Verrucosispora sp. NA02020: one gene and its partner. The protein of the gene in region 2 interacts with the protein of the main gene of each other region in a pairwise test. Links are inferred from orthologs where the notes say so. Each region holds a gene or a part of one and is shown on either strand. Other genes may lie near its edges. The genes, in order: rplL and dnaE.

What was found.
Region 1: the proteins of dnaE (region 2) and rplL interact in binary tests that used the Escherichia coli proteins (3 or more experiments, as listed by UniProt). The link is inferred for Verrucosispora sp. NA02020 from one-to-one orthologs.

What each region holds. Positions count from the first base shown.
Region 1 is NZ_CP054923.1:6,386,171-6,397,445, reverse strand. Bases 8,536-11,275 are described here. They hold rplL (50S ribosomal protein L7/L12), read left to right. Parts: upstream 8,536-9,582; coding sequence 9,583-9,969; downstream 9,970-11,275. Other genes in these bases: HUT12_RS28490 (DNA-directed RNA polymerase subunit beta), read left to right, coding at 10,541-11,275; rplJ (50S ribosomal protein L10), read left to right, coding at 8,981-9,529; HUT12_RS28505 (hypothetical protein), read left to right, coding at 8,536-8,654. In the rest of the region: HUT12_RS28565 (bifunctional diguanylate cyclase/phosphodiesterase), read left to right, coding at 22-2,553; rpmG (50S ribosomal protein L33), read left to right, coding at 2,949-3,116; HUT12_RS28545 (MaoC family dehydratase N-terminal domain-containing protein), read left to right, coding at 3,242-3,688; HUT12_RS28540 (MaoC family dehydratase), read left to right, coding at 3,690-4,082; preprotein translocase subunit SecE, read left to right, coding at 4,493-4,891; transcription termination/antitermination protein NusG, read left to right, coding at 4,930-5,652; rplK (50S ribosomal protein L11), read left to right, coding at 5,868-6,299; rplA (50S ribosomal protein L1), read left to right, coding at 6,382-7,098; HUT12_RS28510 (ABC transporter ATP-binding protein), read left to right, coding at 7,180-7,968; more of HUT12_RS28505, read left to right, coding at 7,965-8,535. UniProt on the Escherichia coli protein: The binding site for several of the GTPase factors involved in protein synthesis (IF-2, EF-Tu, EF-G and RF3). Is thus essential for accurate translation.
Region 2 is NZ_CP054923.1:2,439,260-2,456,254, reverse strand. Bases 7,649-11,781 are described here. They hold dnaE (DNA polymerase III subunit alpha), read right to left. Parts: upstream 11,383-11,781; coding sequence 7,849-11,382; downstream 7,649-7,848. Other genes in these bases: HUT12_RS10750 (aminotransferase class V-fold PLP-dependent enzyme), read right to left, coding at 7,649-7,721. In the rest of the region: crossover junction endodeoxyribonuclease RuvC, read right to left, coding at 1-263; HUT12_RS10780 (sodium:proton exchanger), read right to left, coding at 398-1,510; HUT12_RS10775 (DedA family protein), read right to left, coding at 1,602-2,318; HUT12_RS10770 (TetR/AcrR family transcriptional regulator), read right to left, coding at 2,569-3,168; HUT12_RS10765 (MFS transporter), read right to left, coding at 3,188-4,750; HUT12_RS10760 (hypothetical protein), read left to right, coding at 5,396-5,983; HUT12_RS10755 (hypothetical protein), read left to right, coding at 5,980-6,567; more of HUT12_RS10750, read right to left, coding at 6,684-7,648; HUT12_RS10740 (PadR family transcriptional regulator), read left to right, coding at 12,086-12,427; HUT12_RS10735 (permease prefix domain 1-containing protein), read left to right, coding at 12,424-13,368; HUT12_RS10730 (LemA family protein), read left to right, coding at 13,507-14,103; HUT12_RS10725 (M48 family metallopeptidase), read left to right, coding at 14,111-16,078; HUT12_RS10720 (GNAT family N-acetyltransferase), read right to left, coding at 16,107-16,694; HUT12_RS10715 (sensor histidine kinase), read left to right, coding at 16,785-16,995. UniProt on the Escherichia coli protein: DNA polymerase III is a complex, multichain enzyme responsible for most of the replicative synthesis in bacteria. This DNA polymerase also exhibits 3' to 5' exonuclease activity. The alpha chain is the DNA polymerase catalytic subunit.

The DNA of each region.
Region 1 (11,275 bases), 3.9 Mb from region 2 along the record:
GTTCAGGTCGCTAGGGGAGCCATGACGCCTCGCCCCCGCCCCATCCGACGGCGGACGGAGTACGCCTGGCTGGTCACCGGGCCGTTGGCGCTTGGTGCTGTCGTCTTCTCACTGATCCTCGGGCTGACGACGTCCCCCTCCCTGGGGGACTGGCCGATGACGTTGCTGCTCACGGCGGCGATGGTGGCCGCCGCACTGCCGACCATCAACGTCGTGGTGCGGCGTCAGGCGCTCGCCGCCACGCCGACCGAGATCCCGTTGGTCGTCGCCCTCTATCTGCTGCCGCCGCTGTCGGTGGTGCTGGCGTACACGGCCGCCGCCATCGTGGTGCAGATCCGCCGCAAACTGCTGCCGGCGAAGTTCTGGTTCAACGTCGCGCTCGCGGCGATAGCGACATCTCTGGCGACCGTGGTCTACCACGTGTTGCCGCAGCCGGGTGGCGTCGGTCCGGGTACCTGGGCCGTGCTGACCGTCGCCGTGGGTACGCACACCCTCGTCGCGTTGGCCGCCGTGGTCGCGGTGGTCTCCGTGGTGCAGGGCTGGCAGGCCGGGCGGGAGATGCTCCGGGCGGCGCCGCCGATGCTGCTCGCGGTCACGATCAACCTCGCCATCGGCCTGGTGATCATCATCGCGCTGGAGGGCACGCCCTGGGCGGTGTTCCTCTTCGCCGGTCTGGGCATCGCCTTCGCGCTGGTCTACGGCTCGTACGCCCAGTTCTTCCGGCAGCACCGCACGGTCGCCGAGATGTACGAGTTCACCAAGGGGATCACCGAGAGCGGACCGGACGGCAACCTGATCGACGCGTTGCTGGTCCGGATCCGCAGCCTGATGCAGGCGGAGTCCGCCACCCTCTGGTTGCCGGCCCAGGGCCGCCACCCGGAGGTGCTGCTGACCGCCCAGGAGGGCAAGCCCGGCCTGCTGGACTCCACGCACAGCCCGGCCGCGTTGCGGGACGTCGCGGTGGCCCGGCAGGAGACCGTGGCGGTCAGCAGTCGGCTGGGCGGCGACGACCTGGAGTTGCGCGACACGCTGGAGTCGACCTCGGTCAAGGACGTGATCGTGGTGCCGCTGCGGTCCGGCAAGGCGGTCATCGGCACCCTTGAGGTGATCAACCGGCTCGGCGACACCAACTCGTTCCGGGCCGCGGACGTGACCGTCTTCGAGACGGTCGCCGCCCACGCGGCGGTCGCGCTGGAGAACTCGCGCCTGGTCGACCGGTTGCGGCACGACGCGTACCACGACGGGCTCACCAAACTGCCCAACCGCCGTCGGATCCTCGGCGCGCTGACCGAGGCGGTCCGGATCCGGGCCCCCGGCGAGGTGGTGGCGCTGCTGCTCTTCGACGTCGACCGCCTGCGCCAGGTCAACGAGTCCCTCGGGCACGCCGCGGGGGACAAGGTGCTGGTCGAGGTCGCCGACCGGCTGCGTGGATGCGTACCGTCGGCGGCCCTGGTCGGTCGGGCCGGCGGCGACGAGTTCCTGGTGACGTTGCGTCTGGAGAGTGCCGAGGCGGCGGTGGAACTCGCCGGCCACCTGCGCGAGCAGATCCGGGACGAGATGGTCTTCGACGCCCTCACGTTGGACGTGGACACCGCCGTCGGCGTGGTGGTGCATCCGGATCACGGCAGCGATCCGGCGACGTTGCTGCAACGGGTGGACGTGGCGGCGTCGGCCGCCAAGTCAGTCCCCGGCAGCGTGCAGCTCTACACACCGGCCCTGGAGTCGCGTGCGCTGCACCGGCTGGGTCTCGCCGGCGACCTGCGCAGCGCCCTGGAGAACGGCGAACTGGAGATCTACTACCAGCCGAAGGTGACGCTGCGCGACCGGCGTCTGGTGGGAGTGGAGTGCCTGGCCCGGTGGGAGCATCCCACCCACGGCACGGTCGCCCCACAGGACTTCGTCGCGGTGGCCGAACACACCGGCCAGCTCGGGCGACTCACCGAGTTCGTGCTGCGGGAGGGGCTGCGCCACAGCCGTGACTGGGCGCACGGCGGCCAGTCGCTCGCCGTCGCGGTCAACATCTCCGCGCGTACGCTCAACGACCAGCACTTCCCGGAGCGGGTGCGCGAGTTGCTGGCGGAGTACGACGTACCGGCGCAGCTGTTGACCCTGGAGATCGAGGAGGCCGGGGTGCTGGACGGCACCGACCGGCCCATCCCGACCCTGCGCCGCCTGCGGGACCTCGGTGTACGGCTCTCGGTGGACGACTTCGGCACCGGCAGTTCCTCGCTGGCCCACCTGCGCCGGTTGCCGGTGCACGAGGTGAAGGTGGACCACTCCTTCGTCCAGGGCATGGCGACCGATCCCGGTGACCTGGCGATCGTCAACGCCGTGGTGACCCTCTCGCAACAGTTCGGCCTGACCGTGGTGGCCGAGGGAGTGGAGAGCGAGCTGACCCTGGAACTGCTCCAGGACATCGGCTGCGAGATCGGCCAGGGATTCCTGTTCAGCCGCCCGCTGCCGTACGAGCGGCTGGAGGCCTGGTTCGGCGCCCAGGTCGACCCGGAGTCGATCACCGACAACGAGCTGCCGCGCCTGCGAGTGGTCCCCTGAGCTGGGTGTCCGACGTCCCCGGGGATCCGATTTCACCAGCGCGGTAGGGCCGTGTACTCTTACCTCTGCCGCGGCCACCGAGTGATCGCGCAGGCCCCCTTAGCTCAGTCGGCAGAGCGTCTCCATGGTAAGGAGAAGGTCTACGGTTCGATTCCGTAAGGGGGCTCAGAGGGTCCGGCTGGGCCCACCACGGCGGTGTAGCTCAGATGGTAGAGCAAGCGGCTCATAATCGCTGTGTCGCCGGTTCAAGTCCGGCCACCGCTACTCTCGTCCGTCCGGAGCATTCCGGCGGTCGGTGGCACGGGCGCCTTGGGCGCCCGCTTTGCGTGTCCGCCCTTGTGGTGCGTACGCTGTAGCGCTGTAGTTGTATCCGTTAGCGAGGAAGGCACTCCGCCGTGGCGAAGGCGACCGATGTCCGGCCGAAGATCACTTTGGCGTGTGTGGAGTGCAAGGAGCGCAACTACATCACGCGCAAGAACCGCCGTAACGACCCGGACCGCATCGAGCTGAAGAAGTTCTGCCCCCGGGACGGTCGGCACACCGTTCACCGCGAGACCCGCTGACCCGTCCGGGCCGACTCGGCCCGGGTCGACGCGTACCACGATCGCCGGTTCGTGCGGCGGCGCGGCCCTCGGGCCGACGTCGACCGCGCGGATCGGCGTTCGTGCGTTGCGTGTAGGTTCGCGACATGTCCCTGGACCACTCCTTCGTCGGCCGCAGTTTTCCGCCGACCGCCCCCTACCAGGTGGGCCGCGAGAAGATCCGTGAGTTCGCGACGGCGATCGGGGCCACCGATCCCGCCTACCACGATCCGGAGGCGGCCCGTGCCCTGGGCCATCCGGACGTGGTCGCGCCGCCGACCTTCCCCGTGGTGATCACCATGGCCGCCAGCCGTCAGATCGTCGAGGACCCGGCCCTCGGCGTCGACTACAGCCGGGTCGTCCACGGCGACCAGCGGTTCGCGTACACCCGCCCGGTGGCGGCCGGCGACGAGCTGGTCTGCGTCAACGTCGTGGAGGACATCACCAGCCGGGGTGGTCACGAGTTCCTGACCACCCGGACCGAGGTCAGCACGACCGCCGGCGAGCCGGTGGTCACGGTCTGGTCCAAGCTCGTCGTACGCGGGGAGGCCTGACATGGAGCTGACCACCCAGACGTTCCGAGTGACCCGGGCGGACCTGGTCCGCTACGCCGGCGCCTCGGGCGACTTCAACCCGATCCACTGGAACGACAGGTTCGCCACCAAGGTCGGTCTGCCGGGCGTGATCGCGCACGGCATGTTCACCATGGCGCTGGTCGGCAGGGCCGTCACCGCCTGGGCCGGTGGACCCGACGCGGTGGTCGACTACAACGTCCGGTTCACCCGTCCGGTGGTGGTGCCGGACGACGACCAGGGCACCGAGATCGTGGTGACCGCAGTCGTCCGCGAGGTCACCGATGCGGGCCTGACCAGGCTCGACATCACCGCCACCTGTCAGGGCGAGAAGGTGTTGTCGCAGGCGCGGGCCATCGTGCGGACGACGGGCTGACCGGCACCGCTCGCCGCGATCGGCAGACCGGTTGGGAAAGTCGGGTCCCTACCCGTACACTGGTCCGCCGTGGGGCAAGTGACTCCTGCCTGGTCGTGTGACCGGGTGGGACGAACGTTGCCACACAGGGGTGTAGCTCAATTGGCAGAGCAGCGGTCTCCAAAACCGCAGGCTGCAGGTTCAAGTCCTGTCACCCCTGCGCCTCAGGCCTGACCGTTCCGTGGGTCGCGTCACCGCTCGGTGGCGTGCGGCCCGTGGTGGTGGCATCGGCGGAGAGGTTCCGAGGCATCGGGGCCCCTCCGGTTGATCCGCCGGCCGCGGCCCGTCCCGGGACGGTTGGTCCGGCCGGCGTGACCAGCGCCGCGTACGCGTACCGCGTGCGACCCCGACATCCCGCGACGGAGGGCGAAGTGGCCGACAACAAGCGGCGCGGCGAGGACGCCGACGACGACCGCCTGAACGACGAGGTGGTCAACGACGGTGACGGTGCCGACGACGACGCCACCGACGCGGACGATCTGGTATCGCGGGGCGGCACCGCCACCCGCGAACGGGCGAAGGCGGATTCCGCCGACAGCCGGTCGAAGACGCGTGCCGATGCCGACAAGGTGGGCCTGTTCGGCCGCGTCGCGCGTTTCATCCGCGAGGTCGTGGCCGAACTGCGTAAGGTCATCTGGCCGACGCGCAAGGAGCTGCTGACCTACACGGCCGTGGTGGTCGCATTCGTCGCGATGATGCTGACGATCGTGGCCGGCCTTGACTACGCCTTCGCGAAGGGCGTGTTGTGGGTCTTCGGCAACCCCAGCTGACCGGCTGACTGTGCCGATAGTGACGGAAGTGAGCAAGCGTGCCTGAGTACGACGAGACCGCCGAGACCCCGGACGAGCAGTCCACGGTGGCGACGGCGGCGAACGACGAGTCGGTCGAGGCCGCCAGCGAGCCGGAGTTCGCGACGACGGAGCCCGCACCCGACGAGGACTACGACCCGGTCGCGGAGCTGCGGCAGAAGCTGCGCTACGCGCCGGGCGACTGGTATGTGGTGCACTCGTACGCCGGCTATGAGAACAAGGTCAAGACCAACCTCGAGACCCGGATCACGTCCCTCGACATGGAGGACTACATCTACCAGGTCGAGGTGCCGACCCGGGAAGAGGTCGAGGTCAAGAACGGCAAGCGGTCCCAGGTCCAGGCGAAGGTCTTCCCGGGCTACATCCTGGTCCGGATGGAGCTGACCGCCGAGTCCTACTCCTGCGTGCGCAACACGCCCGGGGTGACCGGCTTCGTGGGTGCCACGGACCGGGCCGACCGTCCGGCCCCGCTGAGCCTCGACGAGGTGCTGAAGTGGCTGGCGCCGTCCGTCGAGACCGAGCAGAAGAAGGCCAAGCCGGAGATCAAGGTCCTCGACTTCGAGGTCGGCGACTCGGTGACGGTCACCGACGGCGCCTTCGCGTCGCTGCCGGCCACGATCAGTGAGATCAACGCCGACCAGCAGAAGCTCAAGGTGCTGGTGTCGATCTTCGGCCGGGAGACGCCGGTGGAGCTGAACTTCAACCAGGTCGCCAAGATCTGATCGCATCGACCGTCGGCGACGGCCCAGAGGGTCGTCGTCGGCGGTCGCCGTCGTTCGTCTGGCCCGTCCCGCCCCCGTCGGGCAACCTCTGTGGGCGGGTGGATTCCGACCTGCGCTACCCTAGAACGTCGCCGCCGTCCCACACGCGCTGACCGTGCGCGCTCGACGGCGACGTCGGTGCGAACAATTCCCAGTTCCAAGCCCCAGGAAGTGACATGCCTCCGAAGAAGAAGCTCGTCAAGACGTTCACGCTTCAGCTGCCGGCGGGCCAGGCCACCCCGGCGCCGCCGGTGGGCCCTGCGCTCGGTCAGCACGGCGTGAACATCATGGAGTTCTGCAAGTCCTACAACGCGCAGACCGAGTCGCAGCGGGGCGATGTCGTCCCCGCCGAGATCAGCGTGTACGAGGACCGGTCCTTCACCTTCGTGCTGAAGACCCCGCCCGCCGCCCGGCTGCTGATCAAGGCCGCTGGTGTGGCGAAGGGCTCGGGCGTCCCGCACACCCAGAAGGTCGGCTCGGTGACCCGCGCCCAGCTGCGTGAGATCGCCGAGAAGAAGATGGCCGACCTCAACGCCAACGACCTCGACCAGGCTGAGAAGATCATCGCCGGCACCGCCCGGTCGATGGGCCTGAACGTCACCGACTGATCTCGGTCACCAGCGACCCGTACGGATCGTGGGAGGGCGCGCGAGCACCGCGGCCCGCCAGAAACCACAGGAGTAGACAGAAATGCAGCGCAGCAAGAGCTACCGCAAGGCCGCCGAGGTCATCGACCGGTCGAAGCTCTACACCCCCGCCGAGGCCGTGAAGCTGGCCAAGGAGACGACCAACGTCAAGTTCGACGCCACGGTCGAGGTCGCCATGCGCCTCGGCGTCGACCCCCGCAAGGCGGACCAGATGGTCCGCGGCACGGTCAACCTGCCGCACGGCACCGGTAAGACCGCCCGCGTGATCGTCTTCGCCGCCGGCGCGAAGGCCGAGGAGGCCGTCGCCGCCGGTGCCGACGAGGTGGGTACCGACGAGTTGGTCGCCCGGATCCAGGGCGGTTGGTTGGACTTCGACGCGGCGATCGCCACGCCGGACCAGATGGCCAAGATCGGCCGGATCGCGCGGATCCTGGGCCCGCGCGGTCTGATGCCGAACCCGAAGACCGGCACGGTGACCATGGACGTCACCAAGGCGGTCGCGGACATCAAGGGCGGCAAGATCACCTTCCGGGTGGACAAGCACTCCAACCTGCACCTGATCATCGGCAAGGCCTCGTTCTCCGAGACCCAGCTGGTGGACAACTACGTGGCGGTCCTGGACGAGGTGCTGCGGGCCAAGCCGTCCGCGGCGAAGGGCAAGTACCTCAAGAAGGTCACCCTCACCACGACCATGGGCCCGGGCGTGCCGATCGACCCGAACCTGGTGAAGAACCTGCAGGAGGGCTCGGCCGACAGCTGAGCAGGACGAACGCCTCGAGGGGCCCCGCCACACGACCGTGGCGGGGCCCCTTCACCGTGACCGAGGTGGCAAGCTCGCCTGATGCGACTGGAGGACGTCTGGCTGCGGTACCGCCGTCCCGGTCCCTGGGTGCTTCGATCGGTGACGATCGAGATCGCGCCCGGCGAGGCGGTGGTGGTGCACGGGCGCAACGGCGCCGGCAAGTCGACGCTGCTGCAACTCGTCGCCGGGATCCTGCCGCCGTCCCGGGGGCGGGTGCGCGATCGACCGGCCGTGGTGGGCTGGGTACCGGAACGTTTTCCCGCCGACCAGCCCTTCACCGTCGAGGGATACCTCGACGCGGCAGCCCGGGTGCGTGGACTCGCTCGTGACGAGGCGGGCCGGGCGGTGCACCACTGGGTCGAGCGCCTCGGTCTCGGACCCTTCCGGGCCAGCCGGCTGCCCCAGCTCTCGAAGGGCACCGCGCAGAAGGTCGGTCTGGCCCAGGCACTGCTGCGCCCGCCGGGACTGCTCGTCCTCGACGAGCCCTGGGAGGGCCTGGACGCCGCTGCCCGCGAACTGGTCCCCGAGGTCGTGGGCGAGGTGCTGGCCGAGGGCGGTGCGGTACTGGTCAGCGATCATCGCGGTGAGACGGCCCGCCTGCCGGGTGCCCGGCAGTGGACCGTCGACGGTCAGACGGTGGCCGAGGGGCCGTGGGCCGGTGCGGAGGCCACCGTCGTGGTGGAGGTGGCGGTCCCGGCTGCCGACGTCGCCGACGCCGTGCGCCGGCTGCGCGCCGACGGTCACCGCGTCCTCCGGGTACGCGGACACGACGCGTCGTCGGAGGTCACCGAGTCGTTGGCCGGGGCGGCCTCCGAGGTGGCGCCGTGATCGCGCTGGTCCGGTTCCGGCTCGCGGGCTTCCTGCGTACCGGACGGGCGCTGGCACCGGTCCTGGCCGGCCTGCTCGTGTTGGGCATCCTCTACGGCGGTGGCCGCGCCGAGCCGGCCGAGGCCTACGGCGTGTCGGCGGTGGTCCTCTTTCCGGTCCTGGCCTGGCAGACCAAGATCCTGCTGGACGTGGAGCCGGACGCTCAGCGTCGGCTGGCCGTGGTCGCGCTCGGGCCGACGCGGGAGTGGGCGGCCGGACTGCTCGCCGCGGCGACCGCAGGTCTGGGTCTGATCGCGGTCGCGCTGGTGATCCCGTGGCTGCTCGGCGGGATGGCCGTGCCGACCGGACCGGACGACCGGTCCATCGTCGCCGGCCTGGCACTCGGCCTCTGGGCGCACCTGATCGCCCTGCCGGCTGCCGTGGCGCTCGGTGCCCTCGCCGGCCGGGCGGTCACGCGCAGCGCCGGGTACGGCGTCGCGGTGCTCGTCCTCGGTGTGGTCCTCGCCCTGGTGTTCGGCCGCGTCGACCCGGCGCTCCGGTGGCTGGCCCCGCCGTTGCTGACCACCGCGCGGGCGCTGGCGGGGTCCCTGTCGTGGGCGACCGGGGTGCTGGTGACCGCCTGGGCGCTCGGTTGGGCGGCCGTGCTTCTGGCGGGTTGTCGGCGTGCCCGCCATCGACGTGCCTGACGTTCACCGTCCGTGGTGACCGAGCGCACTCCGGGGCGATTTGGCGGCTACCGGGAGTAGGGCGTAACCTAGGCCGCGAAGTTCCACCCAGAGACCGCTGGTCACCGTGCTCCGGCACGGTCGAAGGTCCGCGAAGACGGGCGACCCGCGTAGGGCGGCAAGCGAAAACTGGCAGAGTCCCCGTGGTCCGCCGACTGCGATGATCTCCGCCGACCTCGCCCCGTGCGCCCTGCGCCGGGGCTTTTCTGTTGCCGCGATGCCTCCGTCCCCGTCACAGGCGCCTGTCTGCGACGGTGACCAGCCTCGAGTAACGAGAGAGGAGGGACATGGCGGACAAGCCGATCCGGGCCGACAAGGCCTCGGCCGTTGCTGAGCTGACGGAGAACTTCCGCAGCGCGGGTGCCACCGTGCTGACCGAGTACCGCGGTCTGACGGTTTCCCAGCTCACCCAGCTGCGGCGCTCGCTCGGCAAGGAGACCACCTACACCGTCGCCAAGAACACGCTGGCCAAGCGTGCTGCGGCAGATGCGGGTATCTCCGGCCTCGACGAGCTGTTCACCGGTCCTACCGCGCTGACTTTCGTTTCGGGCGACGTCGTCGAGGCGGCGAAGGGGCTTCGCGACTTCGCGAAGTCCAACCCGAAGCTCGTCATCAAGGGCGGCGTCTTCGAGGGCAAGGCCATTTCCGCGGCCGAGGTCACGAAGCTCGCCGACCTGGAGTCCCGTGAGGTGCTGCTGGCCAAGCTGGCCGGCGCGATGAAGGGCAACCTGAGCAAGGCCGCGGCCCTGTTCCAGGCCCCGCTGTCGAAGACCGCCCGTCTGGCGGCCGCCCTGCAGGACAAGAAGCGTGAGCAGGAGGGCGCCGAGGCGGCCTGAGGCCGCGCGGCGCACCCACGTTCTTAGTTAACCATTCAGAAAGGACGCCAGATATGGCGAAGCTCAGCACCGAAGAGCTGCTCGACGCGTTCAAGGAGATGACGCTGATCGAGCTCTCCGAGTTCGTGAAGCAGTTCGAGGAGACCTTCGAGGTCACCGCCGCCGCCCCGGTCGCGATGGCGGCGGGCCCGGCCCAGGGTGGCGCTGCCGCCGAGGCCGAGCCGGAGAAGGACGAGTTCGACGTCATCCTCGACGCCGACGGTGGCAAGAAGATCCAGGTCATCAAGGTCGTGCGTGAGCTGACCGGCCTGGGCCTCAAGGAGGCCAAGGACCTGGTCGAGGCCGCGCCGAAGGCGATCCTCGAGAAGGTCAACAAGGAGGCCGCCGACAAGGCCAAGGCCAAGCTGGAGGGCGAGGGCGCCAAGGTCACCCTCAAGTGACCTGAGCCTCACCCGGGCGTACCGGCTCACGTGAGCCGGGGCACACCCACATCGCGGCGGGCGACGATCCGGATCTCGGATCGGCGCCCGCCGTGTGGTTTCACTGCCCGGAACCGGTCATGAGCAGGGCGTGTGCATCGCGGCGGGCGCGGGCCCGAACGGCAGTGGTTTCGCCCGTGGGTGGGAAAGACCGTCGGATGGCGGCACCGGGCCTTGACGCGACCATGGACTCCCAGGCACGCTGACATCAGCAAGACCTTCCGCGCTTGCGACGGCCACCGGCTGGGTATGAAGCGGCAGCACCACCGCCGCAGACATCTGGGCGGCCCGGCAGGGACGTTGCGTTCCGAGCGGCCCGGTGTGACCCGTTTCCAGGGTCCCGAGGCTCGTTCCGCAACTTCCTGCGGGGTGGGCTGGACAGCGGTTAGCCTCTCGGCTACACTGCTAGTTTGCGCTGCCTTCCGACTTGACCCCTGCTCGGAAATGTCCGTTTGTGGATATTTTCTGGTGGGGTCATTGGAGTGCACGCGTACCAGCCGTTCTGCAGCACCGGTCCTCGGAAGGACGCATCTTGGCAGCTTCCCGCCCTGCGAAGACCAGTCGTACGTCGAGCGCATTCGCTCCCCGCCGAGTTTCCTTCGGTCGGATCACCGAACACCTCGAGGTCCCCAACCTCCTTGCCATTCAGAACGAGTCCTTCGACTGGCTCGTCGGCAACGAGGGTTGGCAGGGCCGGTCGGCGGACGACCCGCACGCACGCTCGGGTCTCGCGGAAATCCTCGACGAGATCAGTCCCATTGAGGACTTCTCTGGCACCATGTCGCTTTCCTTCTCGGCACCGCGCTTCGACGAGGTCAAGGCCTCGATCGAGGAGTGCAAGGAGAAGGACCTGACCTACTGCGCGCCGCTCTTCGTGACCGCGGAGTTCACCAACAACACCACCGGCGAGATCAAGAGCCAGACGGTGTTCATGGGTGACTTCCCGATGATGACGCCGAAGGGCACCTTCATCATCAACGGCACCGAGCGCGTCGTGGTCAGCCAGCTCGTCCGCTCGCCGGGCGTCTACTTCGACAAGCAGCCGGACAAGACCTCCGACCGCGACCTCTCCAGCGTCAAGGTCATCCCCAGCCGGGGTGCCTGGCTGGAGTTCGACATCGACAAGCGCGACACGGTCGGCGTACGCATCGACCGTAAGCGTCGGCAGGCCGTCACGGTCCTGCTCAAGGCCGTCGGATGGTCGGCCGAGCGGATCCGCGAGAAGTTCGGCTGGTCCGAGCTGATGATGACCACGCTCGAGAAGGAC
Region 2 (16,995 bases):
ATCCCGCTGGCCTGCGCGGTGCCCATCACCGTACGCACGTTGTGCTGGCTGAACACCCGCTCCACGGCCACACTGTCCGGCCGGTGCTCGGCGACCAGCTCGGTCAGCGAACGGTCCAGATGCAGCAGGCGGGCCGGCAGCTCGTCACCGGGATCGGTGTAGACGACGTAGTAGGCGATCAACGTGCAGGGCTTCCCGGGGACCCCCTCGACCACGCCGACCCCACACCGGGTCAGCCCCGGGTCGACGCCGAGCACCCGCACGCCGCCTCCTCCCCCGGCCACCGGCCAGTACGTGTGTTCGACACCCTACCGATGCCGTCCGCGAGCCACGCTCCGGGACACGCCCGGCACCGTCGCACCACGCCACCGGAGTCGCCGTGTGGCCCGACCCGGTCTCATCCCCACCAGAACAGCGAACCGAGCACGGTGTAGAGCGCCACCAGCGCCAGACCTTCGAGGTGATTGACCGTGCCGTCGATGGTCACGAAGACGACGAGCAGGGCGGCCACGATGACCGCGACGATCTGCAACGGCGGGAAGATCAGCGTGAACTCGCCGGCGCCGAGCAGCGGGGCGATCAGCATGAGCACCGGGGCCAGCATCAACGCGACCTGGAGCGCGCCCTCCATGGTGATCGCGGTGGCGGTGTCGGCGTCGCCCCGCAGGCTGAGCTGCACCGCCGGGGCGAGCTGCGACAGGTTGCCGACGGTGGCCACCAGGAAGAGACCGACGAAGGCGGCGTTGAGGTTCATCGCCTCGGTCGCCGGCAGCAGGGCGTCCATCAGCCAGTCCGCCTCGAACGCGATGAGCAGACCGGCCACGGTCACCAGCACCAGTACGCGCGGCAGCGGCCACGTGCCCACCTTGGCCTCACCGGCCCCGTTGTGCACCGGCGGCGGCGCGTCGGCGTCCTTGCCGAGCCGGAACGGCAGCGACACCACGAAGACGGTGAGCAGGGCGATCGCCACCACGTAGGAGACCGCGGTGGTGTGTTCGGCGGCGGGGGTGCCGAGGTTCACCGCGATCGCCGGGGTGATCAGGGTGGCCATCAGGAGCACGAGCATGACCCGGGTGACCTTGGCGTGCCGACCGTCGATGCTCATCGTGCCGTTGCGCAGCCCGCCGGCCAGGTAGGACATTCCGTTGCCCAGCAGCAGCAGGTTGAGCACCGACCCGATCAGCGCGGCCTGCACCACGGCCACCAGGCCGGCGCGGAGCGCGAAGATGCAGATGATCAGCTCGGGCAGGTTGCCGACCACGGCCTGGAACGTGCCGATGGCGGCCGGACGCATCCGGCCACCGAGCTGGTCCAGCGACCGCCCGAGCACCGCCGAGGCGAGGGTGATCGCGGCCAACACGACGAAGAACCGCAGCACCGGCGCCGCGCCGCTGAGATGGGCCAGGGCCGCGAGCATCGCACCGAGTGCGGTCGCACCCCACAGGAACAGGTCCACCAGGCGCCCGACGTCCCGGCGGGGTTGATCGATCTCGGCCGCCGGCGTCTGCATGATCGCACCTTATGGGGCGGCACCACCGGGACCACCATCTCCGGTGGCCGGTGTGACCCGGACGACGGCGCCCGGGTCACCGTGGCGACGCTCAGTGCTTGCCGTAGTGCTCCCGGGTCTCGCGGATCGCCTCCTCGGCCGCCGCGCGCTCCTGCGGCGTGGCGCCCCGCTTGGCGGCCATCCGCGCCCGCAGCAGCTCGAACACGATCGGCAGCACGGACAGCCCCACGATGGCGATCAGGATGAACTCGATGTTCGTCTTGACGAACGGGATCTGGCCCAGGAAGTAGCCGAGCACCGTCACGCCGGTGCCCCAGAGGATGCCGCCCACCACGTTGTAGATGACGAAGGTGCGGTAGTTCATCCGGCTCACCCCGGCCACGATCGGGGTGAACGTCCGGACGATCGGCACGAAGCGCGCCAGCACGATCGACCGGGCACCGTACTTCTCGAAGAAGTCATGGGCCTTGAGCAGGTTCTCCTGCTTGAACAGTCGCGAGTTCGGGCGCCGGAACAGCGCCGGCCCGACCTTGCGGCCGAACAGGTATCCCACCTGGTCCCCGGCGATGGCGGCGATGGTGATGAGCAGGCACACCAGCCACAGCGGATACTTGAGGTACTGGCCGTCGGCGACCAGCAGGCCGGTGGTGAACAGCAACGAGTCACCCGGCAGGAAGAACCCGATCAGCAGGCCCGACTCGGCGAAGACGATCACCAGGATGCCGATCAACCCGAAGGTCGAGATCAACCACTCCGGATCGAGCCAGTCCGGGCCGAGAGCCAGGGTGGTGGTGATGGGCGTCGACACGGAGACCTCCGAAGACCGCGGCATTCGTCCCGACCGCCGCGGGACGCCCGTAGTCTAGGCCGCCTTCGATCGCCCCGGTGCCCGACATCAGCTCACACCGATCCGCGCAGGTCACGGGCGTTGCGGCGGGTCGTGAGCCGTCCTCTCGTACCAACGCGTCCCGCCGCGCCGCACTGCGGACCGTGCCGTACTTCCGGACCGGCCCGTGGTCGGGGCCGTGCCGTGGTCCGGGCGAGGTTCCGGCTTGTGGTCAGCGGGCGGTGATGCCCTCCAGCACTTGGTCGACGACCTTCTCCGGGAGGGTCGTCGTGTCGAGGTCCGGGTTCCAGTTCATCACCCGCTGGATGAGCATCGGGCCGGTGAGCATGGCCATGGTGACCTCGACGTCGAGGTCGGCGCGGAGTTCACCGTCGCGTACGCCGCGTCGCAGCACCTCCCGCATCACCGCGCGGCGCGGCTCGATGATGTTCTGGTAGAGCGCGTACTGCTCGGGGTCTCGTTTCACCACCGGCACCAGACACGGCATGATCTTCGCCGCGCGCGGGTCGATGTGATGCCCGATGGCGCTGACCAGGGTGATCAGGTCCTCGCGGACGGACCGACCAGTCGGCTGCGGCGGGTCGCCCTTGAGCGTCCGCAACGCGTCGCTCAGCAGCGCGTTCTTGCCCGGCCATCGTCGGTAGATGGTGGCCTTGCCGACTCCGGCCCGGGCGGCGATCGCCTCCACCGAGATCGCCTCGATCGTGCTGCCCTCCGCCAGCAGATCCAGGGTCGCCTCGACGATGGCCTCGTCCGCGCGGACGCTCCGCGGCCGACCGGGCGGTCGCGGGGCGTCCGCGCTGCTCGTCATGCCGGCATTGTTCCTGACATCAGGGCGTACCGGCCAACTCGGGCTCGCCGACCGGCGTCGGCGCTGCGGCGGCGGCCCGCCCCGGCATCCAGCGCAGCGCCACCGCGACACCGGCCGCCGCGACCAGCGCGGCGAGTACCGCAGACAGGTGCATGGCCGAGACGAACGCGTCGTCGGCCGCCGCGATCACCTGCGGCGCCGCCGGTCCGAGCTGACCGGCCACGCCGTACGCGCCGGAGATCGACTCCCCGGCCGCCGCCCGTGCCTCGGCCGGCAGGTCCGCCACGGTCGGGGCGATGCCGGTGCGGTACCCGGCGGCCAGCACCGAGCCGATCACCGCGACACCGAGCGCGGCGGCCACCTGGCGGATGGTGTTGCTGACGGCGGAACCGACGCCCGCCTTCTCCCGGGGCAGCGCCGACATGATCGACTCCGTGGCGGGCGGCATGATGTTCGCCATCCCGGTCCCCTGCAGGAAGAAGACGACCAGCACCACCCAGATCGGCGTGGTGGCGTCGACGAAGGCGAACGCGCCCAACGACACCGTGGTCAACAGCAGTCCCACCGCCGAGACCGCCCGTGCACCGTACCGGCGGACCATGGTGGCGCTACGGGGCGCGAAGACCAGTTGGGCCACCGCGAACGGCAGGAAGAGCAGGCCGGTCTGCAACGGGCTGTAGCCGCGTACCAGTTGCAGATAGAACGAGCTGAAGAACATCACGCCCATGGCGGCGAAGAAGACCAGCCCGATCATCGCCACCGGCGCGGCGAAACGCGGCACCCGGAACAGTCGTACGTCCAGCGACGGGTGGCTGCTGCGCCGCTCGTACGCGACGAACCAGGCCAGCACCGCCAGGCCGCCGAGAATCGTGGCCCAGACCAGCGGGCGACCGAAGCCGTGCTCGCCGCCGTCGATGATGCCGAACGTCAGGGTCACCAGACCGACGACCGAGAGCAGCACACCGACCACGTCGACGCGCCCCGGCGCGGGGTCCCGCGACTCGGGCACCAACAGCGCTACCAGGACCACGCCGAGCGCCGTCACCGGCACGTTGATCAGGAAGACCGAGCCCCACCAGAAGTGCTCCAGCAGCAGTCCGCCGAGCACCGGGCCGATCGCCACCGCCAGCCCCACCGCGCCGGCCCAGATACCGATGGCCCGTCCCCGCTCCCTCGGGTCGAAGACGTTCGAGATGATCGACAGGGTCGCCGGCATGATCGCCGCGCCGCCGACCCCCATCAGTGCGCGGGCCGCGATCAGCTGGGTCGGGCTCTGCGCGTACGCGGAGAGCAGCGAGGCCAGTCCGAAGAGGACCAGCCCGATCAGCAGCATCCGCCGCCGCCCGGCCCGGTCACCCCACACGCCGAAGGTGAACAGCAACCCGGCGAAAACCAGCGTGTACGAGTTGATGGACCACTCCAGTTCACCCTGGGTGGCCCCGAGCCCGTGCACCGGGTCGGCCAGCGTACGCAGGGCGACGTTGAGGATCGTGTTGTCCAGGACGACGACGAGCAGGCTGATCACCAGCACTGCCAGGATCGCCCACCGCCTCGGGTGCCCGGTGTTCTCGTTCGGCTGCATCCCCCGACACCCTTCACATTTCGATACGGCCAAGTACCGTAATCCCCCCCGAGCCTAGGCCCCCCAATTTCGATACGGAACCGATCCGTATTCACTGTGACCCCGATCACCCCCTCCCCCCGCACTCCGCAACCCCCGCCGGGCCGGATGCAAGGAAGGGACCCTTCCTATACACCAGGCGTTAGCAGGGGACCCCTCCTTGCACCCACCCCCACCCCGCTGGACCCCCGACGCAAGGAAGGGTCCCCTCTTAACGCCTCGGCGCGTGGGCACGGGAGAAGCGAGGAGGTGGGTTGATTTGTTGCTGCCATAGCGACAACAAATCAACCCACCTCCGGTGGGCATGCCTGACCAGGCGCCGCTTATGAGGCTTTTGTCGGCTCCTGGCATCAGGGCGGCGGAATTCGTGGCGGGCGGAGGACGTTGTAATCGGGGACTGGGCACGCAGGGCCAACGCCCGAGTACGGCTACGCCGGATCCCCACGGGAATGGCCCGCCTCCGCCAGTCGTTACACCTGGACCCGGCACCGCGAGCGGCCACCACGCCCCGCCAGCCAGGGCCACCCCCAACAAAGCCACCAGCGCCTGACGGCGTCGGCACCGCCACCCCCCTGCGGTGTCCCACCCCCGAATGGAGCTACCCCCATGAACACCATGCTGCGCAACAGCGTCCTCGCCATCGCCGGACTCACCGTCGCCGGCGGCCTCGCCGCCGGACCCCTCAACCACAGCACCACCGACACCACACCGACCAACCCCATCACCGCCGCCATCCAGGCCGACAAGCCCGACACCACCACCCTCATCCCGCACGGCGTGCAGGGCACCCAGTCCCACATCGACCTCGACAACGAGCAGATCGCCAACGCCAAGGCCATCATCGCCGCGACGAAGAAGGCCGACATGAACGAACGCGCCGCCGTCATCGCCATCGGCACCGCATTCCAGGAGTCCAAGCTGCAGAACCTCGGCCACCTCGGCGCCCGCAACGACCACGACTCCCAGGGACTGTTCCAGCAGCGCCCCTCCTCCGGTTGGGGCACCGTCGAACAGATCACCGACCCCGAATACTCCACCCTCGCCTTCCTCAAGGGCCTCAAGCAGGTCGACGGCTGGCAGGACATGCCCTTGACCGTCGCCGCCCAGACCGTCCAGGTCTCCGCATTCCCCGACCACTACGCCCAGTGGGAACAACAGGCCGCCGACCTCGTCGCCGCACACTGGAACAGCTGACCCACACCACCACGACGAGCGTCCTCGCCATCGCCGGACTCACCGTCGCCGGCGGCCTCGCCGCCGGACCCCTCAACCACAGCACCACCGACACCACACCGACCAACCCCATCACCGCCGCCATCCAGGCCGACAAGCCCGACACCACCACCCTCATCCCGCACGGCGTGCAGGGCACCCAGTCCCACATCGACCTCGACAACGAGCAGATCGCCAACGCCAAGGCCATCATCGCCGCGACGAAGAAGGCCGACATGAACGAACGCGCCGCCGTCATCGCCATCGGCACCGCATTCCAGGAGTCCAAGCTGCAGAACCTCGGCCACCTCGGCGCCCGCAACGACCACGACTCCCAGGGACTGTTCCAGCAGCGCCCCTCCTCCGGTTGGGGCACCGTCGAACAGATCACCGACCCCGAATACTCCACCCTCGCCTTCCTCAAGGGCCTCAAGCAGGTCGACGGCTGGCAGGACATGCCCTTGACCGTCGCCGCCCAGACCGTCCAGGTCTCCGCATTCCCCGACCACTACGCCCAGTGGGAACAACAGGCCGCCGACCTCGTCGCCGCACACTGGAACAGCTGACCCACACCACCACGACGGCCGGCACCCCCAACAGGGTGCCGGCCGTCGACGGATCCACGACGTTAGGAAGGGTCCCCTGCTATACACCAGGCGGTAACAGGGGGCCCTTCCTTACATCAGGACAGCAGGGCGTCGAGGGCCAGGTCTACGTCCTCGGGGGTGGTGTAGAGGTGGAAGGAGGCGCGGACCCGGCCGGCCCGGACGGCTGCGCGTACCCCGGCCCGTTCCAGCTTGTGCTGCGCGTCGGGCACCTCCACGGTGACGATCGCGCTGTCGCCGGGCGGTCGCCCCAAGCCGGTGAGGAACCGGTTGGCCAGCGCCACGTCGTGCGCGTACACGGCCGGCACCCCGATCTCCAGCAGCAGTTCCAGCGCCGGGGCCGCGCCGACCCAGTTGAACCAGGACGGCGAGATGTCGAAGCGGCGGGCGTCGTCGGCGAGCCGCAGCGGCGGCCCGTAGTAGGAGGCGTGCGGGTCTCGGCCCGCGTACCAGCCGGCGGCGTCGGGCCGCAGCCGCTCCCGCAGGGCCGGATCGAGGTACGCGAACGCGGTGCCCCGCGGTCCCATCAGCCACTTGTAGCCGCCGGCCACGACCACGTCGGCCCGGCTCGCGTCGAACGGCAGCCAGCCGCACGCCTGGGTGGCGTCCACCACGACGAGCGCGCCGTGCGCTCGGGCCGCCGCGACGATCTCGTCGTACGCGGCCACCGTCCCGTCGGCGGACTGCACCAGGCTGAACGCCACCAGGTCGGTGCTGTCGTCGATCGCGTCGACCAGCCCGTCCAGCGGTACGGTGCGAACCTGCACGCCCCGTTCCTCCTGCACCAGCCACGGGAAGAGGTTGGAGGTGAACTCGACCTCGGGAACGACCACCCGCGCCCCGGCGGGCAGTGCGGCGGCGACCGGGGCCAGCATCTGGGAGACGACGGCGCCGACCGACACGTCTGCCACCGGCACCCCGACCAGCTGGGCGAACGCGGCCCGGGACCGGTCGGTCGTCTCGCTCCAGCCCTCCCACGAGCCGCGTCCGGCTCGCCACGCCGCGAGCGCGTCCTGCAACGCCTCCCACGCCGGGTCCGGCGGCAGCCCGTAACTGGCGGTGTTCAGCCATCCGGGCTGTGGTTGCCACAGCTTCTGTGCCTGTTCCAGTTCCACGCCCCGACGTTAGCCCTGGTCACGCCCGCGCCCCAGCGCCAATCCGCGCGCCCTGGCTCCCGACCCGCGCTAAGGGCCTGCGTTCCGAGAACCGTTCCGGCACCCGTGTCGTGCAGGCCGAGCAGGGTCAGCTCACGTTGGCGGGGCCGAGGACGCTCTTGAGGTCACCCATCAGGGCGGTGGTGGCGGCGACCCGGAACAGGCCGAGTCGCCAGGTCTCGACGCGCCCGCTGCGGTGCAGCTTCACGTGCACCTCGGTGTCGCCGGGATGCAGCAGCAGGGTCTCCTTGAGCCGGTCGGCGAGCGGTGGCGTGAGCCGGTTGACCGGAATCGTCAGGGTGACCGGTTTGCTCGCCGGGTTGCTGCTGACGTCCGGCAACTGCATGTCCATCGCCATGATGCGGGGGGTGTCGTCGCGCCGGTCGATCCGGCCCTTGACCACCACGATGGCGTCCTCGGCGATGTACTGTCCGATCACCTCGTAGGTGTTCGGGAAGAACAGCGCCTCCACCCCACCGGCCAGGTCCTCCAGGGTCGCCGAGGCCCACGCTCGGCCCTGTTTGGTGACCCGACGCTGCACGCCGGAGAGGATGCCGGCGAGGGTGACCACCGCGCCGTCGGGCACGGTGCCCTCCTCGGACAGGGTGGCGATGGTGCAGTCGGCCGCCGCGTTCAGCACGTGTTCCAGACCGAACAGCGGGTGGTCGGAGACGTACAGGCCGAGCATCTCGCGTTCGAACGCGAGCTTGTCGCGCTTGTCCCACTCGCCGTCGCTGATGACGGGCATGACCGTGGTGGTGGTCGCCGTCTCGGTGTCGCCGAAGCCCGAACCGAAGAGGTCGTACTGGCCGACGGCCTCCTTGCGCTTCACGTCGGCGTACGCGTCGATGGCGTCGGCGTGCACGGTGAGCAGCGCCTTGCGCGAATGCTTGAGCGAGTCGAACGCCCCGGCCTTGATCAGCGATTCGATGGTCTTCTTGTTGCAGACCACCGCGTCCACCTTGGACAGGAAGTCGTAGAAGTCCGCGTACTCGCCCTTCTCGTCGCGGCACCGCATGATCGCCGCCACCACGTTGGCGCCGACGTTGCGGATCGCGCCGAGGCCGAAGCGGATCTCCTTGCCGACCGGGGTGAACGGCCCGGCGGAGGTGTTCACGTCCGGCGGCAGCACCTGGATGCCCATCCGGCGGCACTCCGACAGGTACATGGCCATCTTGTCCTTGTCGTCGCCGACGGAGGTCAGCAGCGCCGCCATGTACTCGGCCGGGTAGTGCGCCTTCAGGTACGCCGTCCAGTACGACACCAGCCCGTACGCGGCCGAGTGCGCCTTGTTGAAGGCGTACCCGGCGAACGGGACCAGCACGTCCCAGACCTTCTGGACGGCCTCGTCGGAGTAGCCGTGTTCGCGGCAGCCGTCCCGGAACGGGCCGAACTCCTTGTCGAGGATCTCCTTCTTCTTCTTGCCCATCGCCCGACGCAGCAGGTCGGCCTGGCCGAGCGTGTAGCCGGCGAGGATCTGCGCGGCGCGCTGCACCTGCTCCTGATAGACGATCAGGCCGTAGGTGGGGGCGAGGATCTCCCGCAGCGGCTCCTCCAGCTCCGGGTGGATCGGGGTGATCTCCTGGAGGCCGTTCTTGCGCAGCGCGTAGTTGGTGTGCGAGTCGACGCCCATCGGGCCGGGGCGGTACAGCGCCAGCACGGCGGAGATGTCCTCGAAGTTGTCCGGCTTCATCATCCGCAGCAGCGACCGCATCGGCCCGCCGTCGAGTTGGAACACGCCCAGGGTGTCGCCCCGGGCCAGCAGCTCGTACGCGGGCTTGTCGTCCAGCGGCAGGCCCAGCAGGTCGAGTTCCTTGCCGTGGTTGAGCTGGATGTTCTTGACCGCGTCGTCGATGATGGTGAGGTTGCGCAGGCCGAGGAAGTCCATCTTCAACAGCCCGAGCGACTCGCACGTCGGGTAGTCGAACTGGGTGATGATGACCCCGTCGGAGTCCCGACGCATCAGCGGGATGTGCTCGATGATCGGCTCGGCCGACATGATCACACCGGCGGCGTGCACACCGGTCTGCCGGATCAGCCCCTCGATGCCCCGGGCGGTGTCGATGACCTTCTTGACGTCGGCCTCGGACTCGTACATGCCCCGGATCTCGCCGGCCTCGGCATACCGGGGGTGCTTCGGGTCGAAGATGCCTTCGAGCGGGATGTCCTTGCCCATCACGGCCGGCGGCATGGCCTTGGTGATCCGGTCGCCGACCGCGTACGGGTAGCCGAGCACCCGCGCCGAGTCCTTGATCGCGGCCTTCGCCTTGATCGTGCCGAAGGTGGCGATCTGCGCCACCTTGTCCTCGCCCCACTTGTCGGTGACGTACTTGATCACCTCACCGCGCCGACGCTCGTCGAAGTCGATGTCGACATCCGGCATGGAGACGCGCTCGGGGTTGAGGAACCGCTCGAAGATCAGCCCGTGCGGGATCGGGTCCAGGTCGGTGATGCCCAGCGCGTACGCGACCAGCGAACCGGCCGCCGAACCCCGGCCGGGGCCGACCGCGATGCCCTGGTTCTTGGCCCACTGGATGAAGTCGGCGACCACGAGGAAGTACGACGGGAAACCCATCTGGATGATGACGCCCAGCTCGTACTCGGCCTGCACGACGTGGCCCTCGGGGATGCCCTGCGGGTAGCGGCGGGCCAGGCCGACGAAGGTCTCCTTGCGGAACCAGGACTCCTCGGTCTCGCCCTCGGGCACCGGGAAGCGCGGCATCAGGTTGTGGAACTCGAACATCCCGGTCGGGTCGACCCGCTCGGCCACCAGCAGCGTGTTGCGGCAGCCCTCCAGCCAGACGTCGGAGCCGTCCACACCGCGCATCTCGTCGGCGGACTTGATGTAGTAGCCGCTGCCGCCGAACTTGAACCGGTTCGGGTCGGCGACGTTGCTGCCGGTCTGCACGCAGAGCAGCACGTCGTGCGCCTCGGACTGCGCCTCGTGCGTGTAGTGCGAGTCGTTGGTGACCACCGGCGGGATGCCCAGCTTGCGACCGATCTCGACCAGCCCGTCCCGGACCCTCTTCTCGATGTCCAGGCCGTGGTCCATCAGCTCCAGGAAGTAGTTCTCCTTGCCGAAGATGTCCTGGTACTTCGCGGCGGCCTCCAGGGCCTGCGCGTCGTGGCCGAGCCGCAGCCGGGTCTGCACCTCGCCGGAGGGGCAGCCGGTGGTCGCCATCAGCCCGTCGGCGCACTCGGCCAGCAGCTCGGCGTCCATCCGGGGCCACTTGACGAAGTAGCCCTCGGTGTACGCCTTGCTGGTCAGCGTGAAGAGGTTGTGCAGGCCGGTCTTGTTGCGCGCCCAGATCGTCTTGTGCGTGTAACCGCCACTGCCGGAGACGTCGTCGCTCTTCTGCTCCGGGCGACCCCAGCGCACCCGCTTCTTGTGGAACCGCGACTCCGGCGCCACGTACGCCTCGATGCCCAGGATCGGGGTGACCCCGGCGGCCATGGCCTGCTTGTAGAAGTCGTTCGCGCCGTGCATGTTGCCGTGGTCGGTCATCGCCACGGCCGGCATCCCCTGCCGCTTGACCTCGGCGAACAGGTCCTTGAGGCGGGCCGCACCGTCGAGCATCGAGTACTCCGTGTGCACGTGCAGATGCGCGAACGAATCGCCCACGGAGCCCCCCGGGTCGGATGATCGAGACGGTCGGGGCTAACCCTAACCCTGCCGCCGGAGGCCGTTCCAGCGCGCCGCGCACCCCCGGTCCGCCGAGGTGTCGCGGATCATGCTGGCCCGATACGCGCGGCCGACCCCACCGACCCGACGAGGTAGCGGCCGCGCCCCCGTCGACCAGGCCCATCACCGTGTACGACCAACCGCCCGCCCACCACCACCCGACCTCCCACCACCCGCCGCCCACCACTCCGCCGCCCACCACTCCGCCACTCGCCCCGCCGATCATGGAGTTGTGGCAGTTCCATAACGCGCATACCAGTACATATCCGCGACCTCGACTCCATGATCGATGAGCTGCGGAACCACAGAGCCTGGCGACGGGAAGTCAGGTCGGCACGGCCAGCTCCCCGCTGGACCGTCTGCACCAGAGCGCGCTGTGCCGAGAGTGGGCGGGCGCAGCAGATGACCAAGGAGTTTGCGCCCTCGACACCCTCCTTCCGTGATCAAAACTTCTTGATCAACTGGGGCCAGCCCCACGGGGCAGGGGCAGAGCGGGGGGCGGGGGCGGGGGGCCGGGGGGGCGGGGCGGGGCGGGGGCGGGGTCTCGTTTGTGGCGAGGAACGCCTCGCGCTGACACCATGTCGCGTGGCGGACACTATTGCGCGCTGGACAATGCTGTGTGGCACACACTATCGTGTGACGCATGGTCAGCGACGACGTCCTACGGACACACCTCCAGGAGCTACGCCGGGGAACGGTGGTGGTGGCCAGCCTGGTCGCGCTGCGTCGACCCGACTACGGCTACGCACTCCTGCAACGGCTCACCGGGCACGGCTTCCCGGTGGACGCCAACACGCTCTATCCACTGCTGCGCCGGCTGGAGGAGCAGGGGCTGCTGAGCAGCGAGTGGAACACCGAGGAGAGCCGGCCGCGCAAGTTCTACCGCACCAGCGAGTCCGGCGAGCAGGTGCTGCGCCGGCTGCTGGACGACCTCTCCGCCGTACAGACCTCCCTGACCGACCTGATCGAAGGAGCCCGGAGATGACGACCTCCCTGACCGACCGGTATCTCGCCGCCACGCTGCGTTCCGTGCCGACCGGACGGCGTGCGGAGATCGCCGACGAGTTGCGCGCCTCGATCGCCGACATGGTCGACGGCCGGACCGCCGCCGGGCTCGACGCCACCACCGCCGAGCGCGAGGTCCTCACCGAGCTGGGCAACCCGGCACAGTTGGCCGCTCGCTACAGCGACCGGAGACTCCAGCTCATCGGCCCGGAGTACTACCCGGCCTGGCAACGCCTGATGATCGTGCTGCTGAGCACCGTGCCCGCCGTCGTCGGCGTGCTGATGGGCGTGCTGGAGGCCACCACCGCCGAGAACCCGGCCGGCGCGGTCGGCGAGGGCATCGGGGCGGCGTTCAACGTCGCGGTGCACATCGGCTTCTGGGTGACGCTTGTCTTCGCGGCGATGGAACGGTTCGGCACCCCGCTGCACCTGCCGGAATGGACCGTCGACCAACTACCCGAGGAACCCGTCGAGCGGGACGTCAGCCTCACCGACGTGGTGGCCTCGATCGTGTTCCTGGTCCTGTTCATCGCCTTCCTGCCGTGGCAGCAGTTCCAGCGGGTGATCGGTGACGGCGACCGGCTGCCGATCCTCGACCCGGCGCTCTGGACGTTCTGGCTGCCGGTGTTCCTCGTGGTCCTGGTCGCCAGCATCGGTCTGGAGTTCGCCAAGTACCGGGCCCGCCGGTGGACCTGGCCGCTGGTCGGCGTCAACGTCCTGCTCAACCTGGGCTTCGCGGTGCCGGCGATCTGGCTGCTCCAGGACGAGCGGCTGCTCAACCCGGAGTTCGTCGACCGTTTCGCCTGGCTGCGCGACGGCGGCCTCGCCACGGTCAGCCGGATCAGCATCGTGGTGATCGTCGTGATCGCCATCTGGGACGTCGCCGACAGCGCGGTCAAGGCGTACCGGGCCGGACGCTGATCCGACAGTCGGGTGAGGGCGGGACGCATAGCGGTCCCGCCCTCACCGGGCGTACACCTCAGGGGAGAACGGGCAGCTCTGGACCGTCGCCCGTACGATCATGAGCGCTGGAACCGACGTGCAACCGAGGGAGCGGCCATGGAACTGATCATCGGATTGCTGTGTCTGGTGGTGATCGTCGTAGCGGTGCTCGGCTTCGGCGTGTCGATCTACAACGGGCTGGTCCGGGCCCGCAACGCGTACCGCAACGCCTTCGCGCAGATCGACGTGCAGCTGGTCCGCCGGCACGACCTGATCCCCAACCTGGTGGAGACCGCCAAGGGATACCTCAAGCACGAGCGGGAGACGCTGGAGGCGGTCATCTCGGCGCGCAACAACGCCGTCAACGCGCAGACCGCCGCGTCGGCCGCGCCCGGCGACCCGGCGGCGATGCAGCAGCTCAGCGGCGCGGAGAACGCGCTGAGCGCCACGCTGGGCCGACTGTTCGCGCTCTCCGAGGCGTACCCGGACCTCAAGGCCAACCAGAACATGATGCAACTGTCGGAGGAGCTGACCTCCACGGAGAACCGGGTCGCCTTCGCCCGGCAGGCGTACAACGACTCGGTGATGGCCTACAACAACAAGCGCGAGGTGTTCCCCGCGAGCATGCTGGCCGGGATGTTCTCGTTCGGTCCGGCGGCGCTGTTCCAGCCGGACGACCCGACGCAGCGCAACGCCCCGCAGGTGTCGTTCTGAGGCACCGATGAACTTCTTCGAACGACAGCGCAAGGTACGCCGGCTGTCGACCCGCCTGGTCCTGCTGTTCGTGCTGGCCGTCATCGGCATCGTGGTGGTGGTGAACCTCGCGGTGGTGTTCGCCTTCAACGTCGGCACCAGCAACCCGCCCCAGCTCGCCGGGATGATTGTCATGGTCACCGTGGCCACCGTCGCCGCGATCGGGCTGGCCGCGACGCTGCGGACGCTCACGCTTCGCGGCGGTGGCGGGAAGGTGGCCCGTGAGCTGGGCGGGGTCCCGGTTCCGGCGGACACCACCGACCCGGAGATGCGGCGGCTGCGCAACGTCGTCGAGGAGATGGCGCTGGCCTCCGGCGTACCCGTGCCCGAGGTCTACGTGCTCCCGGAGGAGACGGCGATCAACGCCTTCGCGGCGGGGTGGAGCCCCTCCGACGCGGCCGTCGCGGTCACCCGGGGCGCGTTGCAACGGCTCAACCGCGACGAACTCCAGGGCGTCATCGCCCACGAGTTCAGCCACGTGGTCAACGGCGACATGCGGCTCAACATCCGGCTGATGGGCCTGCTCTTCGGCATCCTGTTCCTGACCGTGGTCGGTCGGGGCCTGGCCCGGGCCGGCGCCCTCGGCGGCGGACGGAGCCGCAGCAACAACAACGGTGGTGCCCTGCCGTTCATGCTGGTCGGGCTGGCGTTGCTGGTGGCCGGGTACATCGGCGTGCTCGCCGGCCGGCTCATCCAGGCGTCGGTGTCCCGGCAGCGGGAGTACCTCGCCGACGCCTCGGCCGTGCAGTTCACCCGGCAGACCAGCGGCATCGCCGGGGCACTCAAGAAGATCGGTGGCCTCTCCGACGGCTCCGAGCTGCGCACGCCCAAGCGCGACGAGGTGGGGCACATGCTCTTCGGCGAGGCGGGCCGGGCGTCCTGGCTCGCCACCCACCCGCCGCTGGCCAAGCGGATCCAGGCGTTGGAGCCCTCGTTCGACCCGAACGAGCTGCGGCAGCTCGCCCAGCGCTGGGCCGCCGCACCGCCGTCGGGACGGCAGGAGGACATCGCCCTCGGCCTGGCCCCGAGCGGTCCCGGCACCGCGCCGGGCCGTCGTGACTCCGCCCGCCCGGCCGCAGCGGCGCTGCCGGTGGAGGGCACCCGGGTACGCGTCGCGCCGGCCGAGATGCTGGGCCGGGTGGCCGCACCCACCGAGACGGCGTACACGCACGCCGCAGCGATCCTCGACCGCATCCCGCAACCGCTGCTGGACCGGGCCCGCAACCGGGACTCGGCCGCGCCACTGGTGCTCGGGCTGCTGCTCGCGGCCGAGCCGGACGTACGGCGGCACCAGTACGACGCGATCGCCCGGCAGCACGGTCAGGCGCTGGCCGACGCCGCCCTGCGGGAGGCCGACGAGGTGGCCGGACTGCACCCGATGCTCCGGCTGCCCCTGGCCGAACTGGCGTTCCCGGCCCTGCGCGCCCGTACGAACGGGGAACTGGAGTCGCTGATGGCGGCCGTGTTCACGCTGATCCACGCCGACGGCGCGATCAACGTGTCCGAGTACTGCCTCTCCCGACTGCTGCTGGCCGAGATCCAGGAGTCACTCAAGCCGGACTCCCGGTGGCGCACCGACCGGCGTACGCTCACCGACTCCCGTTCCGCGGCGGCCCACCTGCTCGCCCTCCTGGCCCAGGTCGGGCACGGTGACCGGGCCGCCGCCGAGCAGGCGTTCCAGGCCGGTGTCGCCACGCTGCTGCCCGGCACCTCCCTGCCGTACGCGCCGCCGGAGAACGGCGTACACGCGTTGGAGACCGCCTGGCCGGTGCTGGACGGACTACGTCCGGGCGACAAGGAGCGGCTGGTCGCCGCCGTGGTGGCGGTGATCAGCCACGACGGGATGATGACCGTGCCGGAGATCGAGCTGCTGCGGACGATCTGCGGCCTGCTGCACTGCCCGCTGCCGCCGATGGCCGGCGACGGCATCGGCTGACCGCCGCACCACCCGCCGGTCGGGCCCGTCAGGGCGCGACCGGCGCGGCGACCGGACGGCGGTCCTGCCACTCGCGGGCCAGCATCGCGTAGATGACCTCGTCGGCCCACTCCCCCTTGACGTACTCGTTCTCCCGCAGGTGCGCCTCGCGCCGCATACCGAGCCGGGTCAGAACCTGGGCGGAGGCGGTGTTGCGGGCGTCCAACCGACCGACGACCCGGTGCAGGTCGCACCGGTCGAAAGCCAGCGCCAGCATGGCCTGGGCCGCCTCGGTCGCGTAACCGCGTCCCCGGTGGTCCGGGTGCAGCAGGTAGCCGATCTCGCCCTGCCGGTGTTCCGCGCTGGTCCAGCACAACAGCACGTCGCCGACGAGTTGCCCGGTCTCCCGCAGCACCACCGCCAACTGGATCGCGTCGCCCTGTTCCCGCAGCGCGGTCCGCTGCTGCCGCCGCGCCAGCACCTCGCGGGTGCCGTCGAGGTCGAGGGGTGCCTCGCTGTAGAGGTAGCGGTGGGCGGCCGGGTCGGCGAAGTAGGCGTGCAGGCCGGTCAGATCGGACGGCTGGAAGGGCCGCAGGTGCAGTCGCTCGGTCTCGATCGGCAGGTCAGGCGTCAACACTGGGGCAGCGTAACCGGCGTGGCACATCCCTCATCCGGCCGCCGGAGGTGCCCGCCGCCCCACCATGCGGCGGGATGGCATTCTCAGCAGGTGACCACCGAGAGCAGCGACGACTGGCGGCGGCCGGGCCCCACGCCTGAGCAACGGCGCCTGGACCTCTACGCCGGGCTGGCCGCGACGGTCATCGCCCTGTTCAGCCTCACGCTGGCCCGCAGCACCGGCACGTTCCTGCTCGGGCCTCCGCCGTCCTGGCTCGAACAGATCCTCTGGACCGTCGCGGTGCCGCTGCCGCTGATCTGGC